DNA from 2 places in the Streptomyces sp. NPDC048142 genome. Region 1 is predicted to be linked to the other one. Evidence: riboswitches for the same ligand, from Rfam matches in the RefSeq annotation. Region 1 holds a riboswitch; the other holds the start of a gene.
What was found. A riboswitch is a leader RNA that binds a small molecule or an ion and turns the genes downstream of it on or off. The one in region 1 is predicted to bind glycine.

Region 1 (4,162 bases):
GCGTCGTAACCCGTGACCTCGGCGAGGCGCTCCTCCAGCTCACGGATGAGAGTGAGGAAGCCCTGCGCCTGCTCGGCCGGGGCGAAGGGGTGCAGCGCGCCGAACTCGGGCCAGGTGACCGACTCCATCTCGGCGGTCGCGTTCAGCTTCATGGTGCAGGAGCCGAGCGGGATCATGCCGCGGTCCAGCGCGTAGTCCCGGTCGGCGAGCTTGCGCAGGTAGCGCAGCATCGCGGTCTCGGAGCGGTGCTGGTGGAAGACCGGATGGGTCAGGATGTCGTCGGAGCGCAGCAGCGCCCCGGGCAGCGCGTCGGCCGCCGTGGCGTCCAGCGCCTCGATGTCGCCCTCGGCTCCGAAGGCGGCCCAGACGGCGGCGATCTGCGCCCGGGTGGTGGTCTCGTCGCAGGCGACGGAGACGTGGTCCGCGTCGACGAGGCGGAGGTTGACCCCGCGCTCCCGGGCGTCCACGACGACGTCCGCGGCCTTGCCCGGGACGCGCACGGTCAGGGTGTCGAAGAACGCGCCGTGCACGACGTCGACGCCGGCGGTGCGCAGACCGTCGGCCAGGATCGCGGCGAAGCGGTGCGTGCGCCGGGCGATCGTCCGCAGCCCCTCGGGGCCGTGGTAGACCGCGTACATCCCGGCCATGACGGCGAGCAGGACCTGCGCGGTGCAGATGTTGCTGGTGGCCTTCTCGCGGCGGATGTGCTGCTCACGGGTCTGGAGGGCCAGGCGGTAGGCCTTGTTGCCGTCGGCGTCGACGGAGACACCGACGAGGCGGCCGGGCAGGGAGCGGGCGAACTTCTCGCGGACCGCCATGAAGCCGGCGTGCGGGCCGCCGAAGCCCATCGGGACGCCGAAGCGCTGGGTGGTGCCGACCGCGATGTCGGCGCCGAGCGCGCCGGGCGAGGTGAGCAGCGTGAGGGCCAGCAGGTCGGCGGCGACGGTGACGATCGCGCCGAGCTCGTGGGCCTGCTCGATGAGGGGCTCGATGGCGCGCACGGCACCGGAGGCGCCCGGGTACTGGAGCAGCACGCCGAAGACGCCGCGCTCGGCGATCTCGGCGGGGATGCCGTTGCTGAGGTCGGCGACGACGACCTCGACGCCGGTGGGCTCGGCACGGGTCTCGATCACCGCGACGGTCTGCGGCAGGGTGTCGGCGTCGACCAGGAAGACGCCCTTCTTCACCTTGCCGACGCGCCGGGCGAGCGCCATCGCCTCGGCGGCCGCGGTGCCCTCGTCGAGCAGGGAGGCGCCCGAGGTGGGCAGCCCGGTCAGCTCGGCGACCATCGTCTGGAAGTTCAGCAGGGCCTCCAGGCGGCCCTGGGAGATCTCCGGCTGGTACGGCGTGTAGGCCGTGTACCACGCGGGGTTCTCCATGACGTTGCGCAGGATGACCGGCGGCGTGAAGGTGCCGTAGTAGCCGAGGCCGATCATCGGGGCGAGCACCTGGTTGCGGTCGGCCAGCGACCGGAGCTCGGCCAGGACCTCGGCCTCGGTGCGCGCCGAGGGAAGGTTCAGGGCCTCCGCGCTCTTGATCACGTCGGGCACCGCGGCGGCGGTGAGCTCGTCGAGGGAGCCGTAGCCGACCTGGGCGAGCATCTTCGCCTGGGCTCCGGCGTCGGGCCCTATGTGGCGCTGCTCGAACGGAATGCCCTGCTCCAGCTGGGAGAGCGGAGTGCGACGGGGGGTCATGGTGGAGGCCTCCTGGTCTGTCACGACCTGCGAGGGGCACCACGGCGCGGGTGCCCGGACGGCCTCCCCCTCTGTCATCTCAACCTGAGAGCTTCACCGGCCCGCCCGGAGGCGTGCCGACTTTCACCGTCGGTGAGGGTCGGGTCCACCCGGGCCTGCGCCCGCACGGATCCGCCCTGCTTTCCAGAGTGACCTCGTCCGTGCGGTACGGGGGCCTGAGAGATTCCGGGGAGGAGTTGCTCCTTCGGCGCCTCCGGATTCTGCACCGGAGGACTCTCCCGCACGGGGTCAGCAGCCACTGCCAGCCTACCAGCGGCCGGTGCGCCGGAGCTCTCGAGTGGCCGACGCCACGGATCTGCACTTGTGTGGTGCTTGGTGGGGCAGCAGGGACCACCCCGAGCAGTTGCGACCAGTGGGAGGCACCGTGCAGACCGATATCGATCCGCGCAGCCTGATCGGCCGCAAGGCATTCGATCGCAAGGGCACCAAGATCGGAACGGTGGACGAGGTCTATCTCGACGACGCGACGGGCGTACCCGAGTGGGCGGCCGTCCGCACCGGCCTGTTCAGCAGGGACGCCTTCGTCCCGCTGGAGCCCAGCGAATTCGTCGACGACGCGCTGCGTGTCCCCTTCGACCGCGCGCTGATCAGGGGCGCGCCGGACTTCGGCGTCGGCCGGCACCTCTCGCCCGAGCAGGAACTGCAGCTCTACCGCCATTACGGGCTCGACTCCGCGCCCCCGGGGGATCCGGGGTCCGACCGGGACTTCGGCAGGCTGGCGGGCCAGGAGGAGTAGCCGGCCGGTTCGCGGACGAGCGGCAGCGGGTCGGCGGGCCGCAGCAGCGGATCGTCGACGCGGAACGTGTGGACCCGGCCGGGTGCGCTCCACGGTTCCTCGAACCGGACGGTGACCCGGCCTACGCCGCTTCCCTGCACCCAGCCGTGCCCGTGCTCCTCGTGGTGCACGTCGTGGCCGGCGGGCCAGCGCCGGGCTGCGAGCGGCTCCGCACTGTCCGACTCGGGCTCCGGGGCGGTCTCCTCGCCGCCCTCCACCGCCGGTGCCCGGTGCTCCTGGGTCCGCTGTGCGTGCTCCCGGGCGTCGGCGGCCTGGGCGAACAGGTCCTCCTGGGTGTAGTCGGCGAGACCCGTGACGCCGACCCCCAGGAGCCGTACGCCTCCCGTGGTGTCGACGGACTCCAACAGCCGCCCCGCCGCCTCACGGACCACCGTGGGGTCGTCCGTGGGGCCTCTGAGGGTCTCGGAGCGGGTCAGCGTGGAGAAGTCGTAGCGGCGCACCTTCAGCACCACCGTGCGGCCCGACCGGTCGGCGCCGCGCAGCCGTTCCACGCACCGGACGGCCAGCCGCTCCACCTCGGCACGCACCCGCACCCGGTCGTGCAGATCCACGTCGAAGGTGTCCTCCACCGATACGGACTTGGCGTCCCGCTCGGCGACCACCGGCCGGTCGTCGAGCCCCAGCGCCATCCGGTACAGCCCGTGGCCGTGGGCCTTGCCGACCAGCCGTACGAGCTCCGCCTCGCCCGCCTCGGCCAGGTCGTGGACGGTGGTCATCCCCGCGCGTCTGAGATGGTCCCCGGTGGCCGGGCCGACCCCCGGCAGGATGCGGACGGACATGGGGGCGAGCAGCTCGCGCTCGGTGCCCGGCTCGATGACGAGCAGCCCGTCGGGCTTGGCCTCCTCGGAGGCGATCTTGGCGAGCATCTTGGAGCCGGCAAGTCCGACGGATCCGCTGAGACCGGTCACCGCCCGGATGGCCGCCCGCAGCTCCTCCCCCGTCGCGCGGGCCGACGCCGAGTCGTCCGCCGTCCCGCCGGCCTCCAGGTCCACGAAGGCCTCGTCCAGGCTGAGCGGCTCCACCAGGGGCGACAGCCGTCCCAGGAGCTCCATCACCTGGTCGCTCACCGTCCGGTACAGGGAGAAGCGGGGCACCAGATAGGCCGCGTTCGGTGCGAGCCGCCGGGCCTGCGCGGTGGGCATCGCCGAGTGCACGCCCAGCCGCCGGGCCTCGTACGAGGCGGTGGCGACCACTCCGCGCGGGCCGAGACCGCCCACCACGACCGCCTTGCCGCGCAGGCTCGGCTTGGCCGCCTGCTCCGCCGACGCGTAGAAGGCGTCCATGTCCAGATGAAGGATCGTGGGCGCGGGTCTCACACCGTCGATGCTGCCCTACCGCACTGACAACGGGACGGTCCGGCGCCCCCCTGGGGCTGCCGGACCGTCCCGTCGCGCTGTTCGTCGTGCTGCCCGCCGTGCTGTTCGTCCGGAGCGCTCAGCCGGCGCGGTTGCGGCGCCTGGCCAGCTCGTCCGCGGGGTTGTGGCCGACAAGCGTCTCGCCGGTGTCGACCCGCTCGCCGTGCAGCTGCGAGAGCGCCGCGTCCACGTCCCGCCAGACCACGCCGACGGCGATCCCGAAGACACCCTGCCCGCCCTGGAGCAGGCTGACGACC
Region 2 (4,162 bases), on a different contig from region 1:
GTTGGTGAGGACGGAGCCCTGGGCCTCCATGACGGCGACCGGAGCGAAGTTCTCCGAGGCGATCATTTCGAGGGTGGACTGCTGACGGTGGAGCTCGGCGTCGACGGCGGCGGCGACGTCCGGGTCCAGCTCGTGGAGGGAGGAGTTCAGAAGCGACATCAGGGGGTCCCTTAAGGTCTCAGTTGCCGGAGAACGCGGTGTATTCGTCGGCGGAGAGCAGATCGGCCGGCTCCTCCGCGACGCGCACCTTGAACAGCCAGCCGCCCTCGAAGGGAGCGGAGTTCACCAGCGAGGGGTCGTCCACGACGTCCTGGTTGGCCGCCGTCACCTCACCGGTCACCGGCGAGTACAGATCGCTGACGGACTTGGTCGACTCCAGTTCGCCGCAGGTCTCGCCCGCGGTCACCGTGTCGCCGACCTCCGGGAGCTGGGCGAAGACGACGTCACCGAGCGCGTTGGCCGCGTACTCCGTGATGCCGATGGTGGCGACGCCGTCCTCGAGGGCCGACAGCCACTCGTGCTCCTTGCTGTACCGCAGCTGCTGGGGGTTGCTCATGACCTGAATTCTCCTGTACGCGGGGGAGTGCTGATGAACGGTGGTCTTACGGGGTGAGACGGAGGTACGTCACTTCCGTGACGCCTGCGTGTGAGTGAGAAGGCCGGTTTCTACCGGGATATCACTTCTGGCGCTTGTAGAACGGCAGCGCGACGACCTCGTACGGCTCGTGCGTGCCGCGGATGTCCACGCCCACGCCCTCGGTGCCCGGCGCGGCGAAGGCCGCGTCCACGTAGGCCATGGCGATCGGCTTGCCCAGGGTCGGGGAGGGGGCGCCGGAGGTGACCTCGCCGATCACCTTGCCGTCGGCGACCACGGGGAAGCCCGCGCGCGGGACCCGGCGGCCCTCGGCGACCAGGCCGACCAGCTTGCGCGGCGGGGCGGTCCCGGCGCGCTCGGCGGCGGCGATCAGCGCCTCGCGGCCGACGAAGTCGCCCTCCTTCTCGAACTTCACGACCCGGCCCAGACCCGCGTCGAACGGGGTGAGCGCCGTCGTCAGCTCGTGCCCGTACAGCGGCATGCCCGCCTCCAGGCGCAGCGTGTCCCGGCAGGACAGGCCGCACGGGATCAGTCCGTGCGCCGAGCCCGCCTCGGTCAGGGCACGCCACAGCTGCTCGGCGTGCTCGGGTGCGACGAACAGCTCGAAGCCGTCCTCACCGGTGTAGCCGGTACGGGCGATGAGCGCCGGGACCCCGGCGACCGTGCCGGGCAGGCCCGCGTAGTACTTCAGCCCGTCCAGGTCGGCGTCGGTGACGGCCTTCATGATGGCGGGCGACTCGGGACCCTGGACCGCGAGCAGCGCGTACGCGTCCCGGTCGTCGCGCACCTCGGCGTCGAAGCCCCCGACGCGGGCGGTCAGCGCGTCCAGCACGATCTGCGCGTTGCCCGCGTTGGCGACGACCATGTACTCCGAATCGCCGAGCCGGTAGACGATCAGGTCGTCCACGATCCCGCCGTCCTCCTGGACGATCATCGTGTAGCGGGCGCGGCCGTTGCCGACGGTGGCGATGTTGCCGACCAGCGCGTAGCTCAGGAAGGCGGCGGCCCCGGGGCCGGTGACGGTGATCTCGCCCATGTGCGACAGGTCGAAGAGCCCGGCCCGGGTGCGTACGGCGTTGTGCTCGTCGCGCTCACTGGCGTACCGCAGGGGCATGTCCCAGCCGGCGAAGTCGGTCATGGTGGCGCCGAGCGAGCGGTGCAGAGCATCGAGGGCGGTGAGACGGGGGGCAGTGCTCATGGATACAGCTCCAGGGCATGACGACGTCAGGACGAATCCTCCCCATCTGTCATCGGAACCTGAGAGGTTCGCCGATAGCCCCTGACGGGGTATGCCCTGGGAGGGCGCCCCTGTTCAGGGGGCTCGGCTTGCACCTTGGGTGGAGCCGCGGGGCGGCTCGCTTTTCAGATCTGCCTCATCCACGCGGTACGGGGCCTGAGAGATTCAAGGGAGGATCTTGCTCCTTCGGCGCCCGGCTCACACTGTGGCCGGAACTCTCCCGCGCGGATTCGAACGGCCGGTATGCAGTTGGCGGGGTCATCATCGCACGCATTGGGGGAGAGTGGGGGGTCAGGTCCCCACGCGGATGAAGACGGCCGGGACCCGCGAGCCCGGCCCGATCCGCCGGGCAGGCCCCGGGCCGGTTGTGCCGCATTACCTTTTCTTTACACTTCAGAGCCAGGCGTGGGTGACCCGACAGCAGGGGGATGGGCGATGACGTTGCAGCGGTCGGTACCGACCGCGGGGGTGGCGCACGGCGCGATGCCCGCACAGCCCGGCGCACCCGTACGGGAGCTGCTCACGGAGGGCGCGCCGGTGGTACGCGACCTGCGCGGGCGCACTCTCTGCGGCCCGTACGACCTCGATTTCACCGCCGGTGACGTCGTGGTGGTCTCCGGACTCCCCGGCAGCGGGAAGTCGACCCTCATCCGGCGGGCCGCGCGGGGCCGCGCCATCGACTCCCAGAACACCCGCGACAGCTGGGCCGCGGCCCTGCCCGGCTTACTTCCCTACGCCCTCTACCGCCCGCTGGTCCGCGCCGCGCACTACCTGGGCCTCTGGAACGCCCTGCGCTCCGGCGAATCCGTCGTCGTGCACGACTGCGGCACCCAGACCTGGGTACGCCGCTGGCTCGCCCGGCACGCCGTGAGCCGGGGCCGCACCCTCCATCTGATCCTGCTCGACGTGACGCCCGAGGTGGCCCGGCGGGGGCAGCGCGAGCGTGGACGCGGGGTCTCCGGTTACGCCTTCGCCCGCCACCGGCACGCGGTGGCCCGGCTGCTCCGTGACACCGAACAGGGGCTGCTGCCCGCCGGCTGCTCCTCCGCGGTGCTGCTGGACCGGGTGGCCGCGGGGGCGCTCGGCCGGATCTCCTTCACGGACGCCTGAGCCCCGGCCGTCCACTCCGGCTAAGGTGCTGGCCGGAGCACGACGGCCGCCGCGCGCGGCCGAGGCGGTGAAGAGAGGGCACAGAGCCAGTGGACATTCCGGCACCCGCACCGGCGCACCCCCGGCAGGGGTGGCCCGCGAACGAGCTCGAAGAGGTGCTGACGGCCTCGCTCGGCGTCCCGGACGCGGGCGGCCGCCTCGTCGAGGTGCTCGGCCGCAGCTCCGTCTGGGTGCCGCTGCCCGGCGGCGGCAGCCCCGCGAGCGCGGACCTCGACCTGCCGATGATGGAGATCGAGGGCGCGGCCTTCGTCCCCGTCTTCAGCTCCGAGGCCCAGTTCCTCAGCTGCGTCGGCAGCCACATGTCCTTCGCCGTCGCGCCCGCCCGCGACTTCGCCCGGGGCCTGCCCCCGCAGGTCGGCATCGCCGTGAACCCCGGCGGCGCGGTCGGCGTACCGCTTCCCCCGCCGGCCGTCGCCGAGCTCTGCCGGACCGGCCGCAGCGCCCTGGACGGGCCCGCCACCGGCGGCCGGGTCCGGCTGTTCGAGCCGGACTGGCAGCACGACCCGGTCGACTTCCTCACCGCCGTGTCCGAGGAGTTCGAGGCCGCCGGTGTGGTGAGCACCGCCCGCCGGGCGCTGGCCAGCATCGAGGGCGGGGACCCGGTCCTCTTCGTCGGCGTCGAGTTCGCCACCTGGGACGGCGCGGGGCAGAGCGCCCCCATGGACGCCATCGGCCGCGCGCTCGGCCGGGTCCAGGTGCCCTGGCCGGTCAACCTGGTCCTGCTGGATGTGGCCCAGGACCTCGTCGGCGACTGGATGCGGGAGAAAGTACGCCCGTTCTACCGGCGCGAGGGCCACTGATCCACCGGCACGAGGTCCACCGGCCGGACCGGAGGGCAGCCGGGTCACTGCGCCGCCGGACCGTGCCGTCAAGTCGGTGTCAGAAGTGGCGCATAAGACCCACCGGCAATTGGGGGGTGGGAGAAGGAGCGGGGCTGGGTGCGTGCAGCTGCAAGGCGGAGGATTGAGGCAGATGGGGTCTCCCCTGGTCGAGCGGAGCCGAGAGCTTGGGGGAGTGCGTGCCCAGCCCCGTGACGCCACCCCCCAATTGCCGGTGGGTCTAAGCTGGTTTGATGGCGTGGTCGCTCCCGTGTGCCCGGGAGCGGCGGCGCGAACGCGACGGATCGACGAGGGGCGGGACCCAGGGTGAGTGCGTCAGGC

Region 2: linked by a shared signal. The riboswitch ahead of gcvT (glycine cleavage system aminomethyltransferase GcvT) and the one ahead of gcvP (aminomethyl-transferring glycine dehydrogenase) in region 1 are both predicted to bind glycine.

Annotation. Positions count from the first base shown of each region.
Region 1 covers NZ_JBIDBC010000006.1:8,700-12,861, reverse strand. The annotation lists gene gcvP (aminomethyl-transferring glycine dehydrogenase) at 1-1,694, opposite strand, end outside; glycine riboswitch at 1,888-1,985, opposite strand; gene ACGF2Y_RS10140 (PRC-barrel domain-containing protein) at 2,119-2,490, shown strand; gene ACGF2Y_RS10135 (DNA polymerase IV) at 2,412-3,866, opposite strand; gene ACGF2Y_RS10130 (MerR family transcriptional regulator) at 3,985-4,162, opposite strand, start outside.
Region 2 covers NZ_JBIDBC010000001.1:18,444-22,605, forward strand. The annotation lists gene glyA (serine hydroxymethyltransferase) at 1-159, opposite strand, end outside; gene gcvH (glycine cleavage system protein GcvH) at 179-556, opposite strand; gene gcvT (glycine cleavage system aminomethyltransferase GcvT) at 678-1,793, opposite strand; glycine riboswitch at 1,968-2,065, opposite strand; gene ACGF2Y_RS00110 (AAA family ATPase) at 2,268-2,942, shown strand; gene ACGF2Y_RS00115 (enhanced serine sensitivity protein SseB) at 3,032-3,802, shown strand; gene ACGF2Y_RS00120 (enhanced serine sensitivity protein SseB C-terminal domain-containing protein) at 4,148-4,162, shown strand, end outside.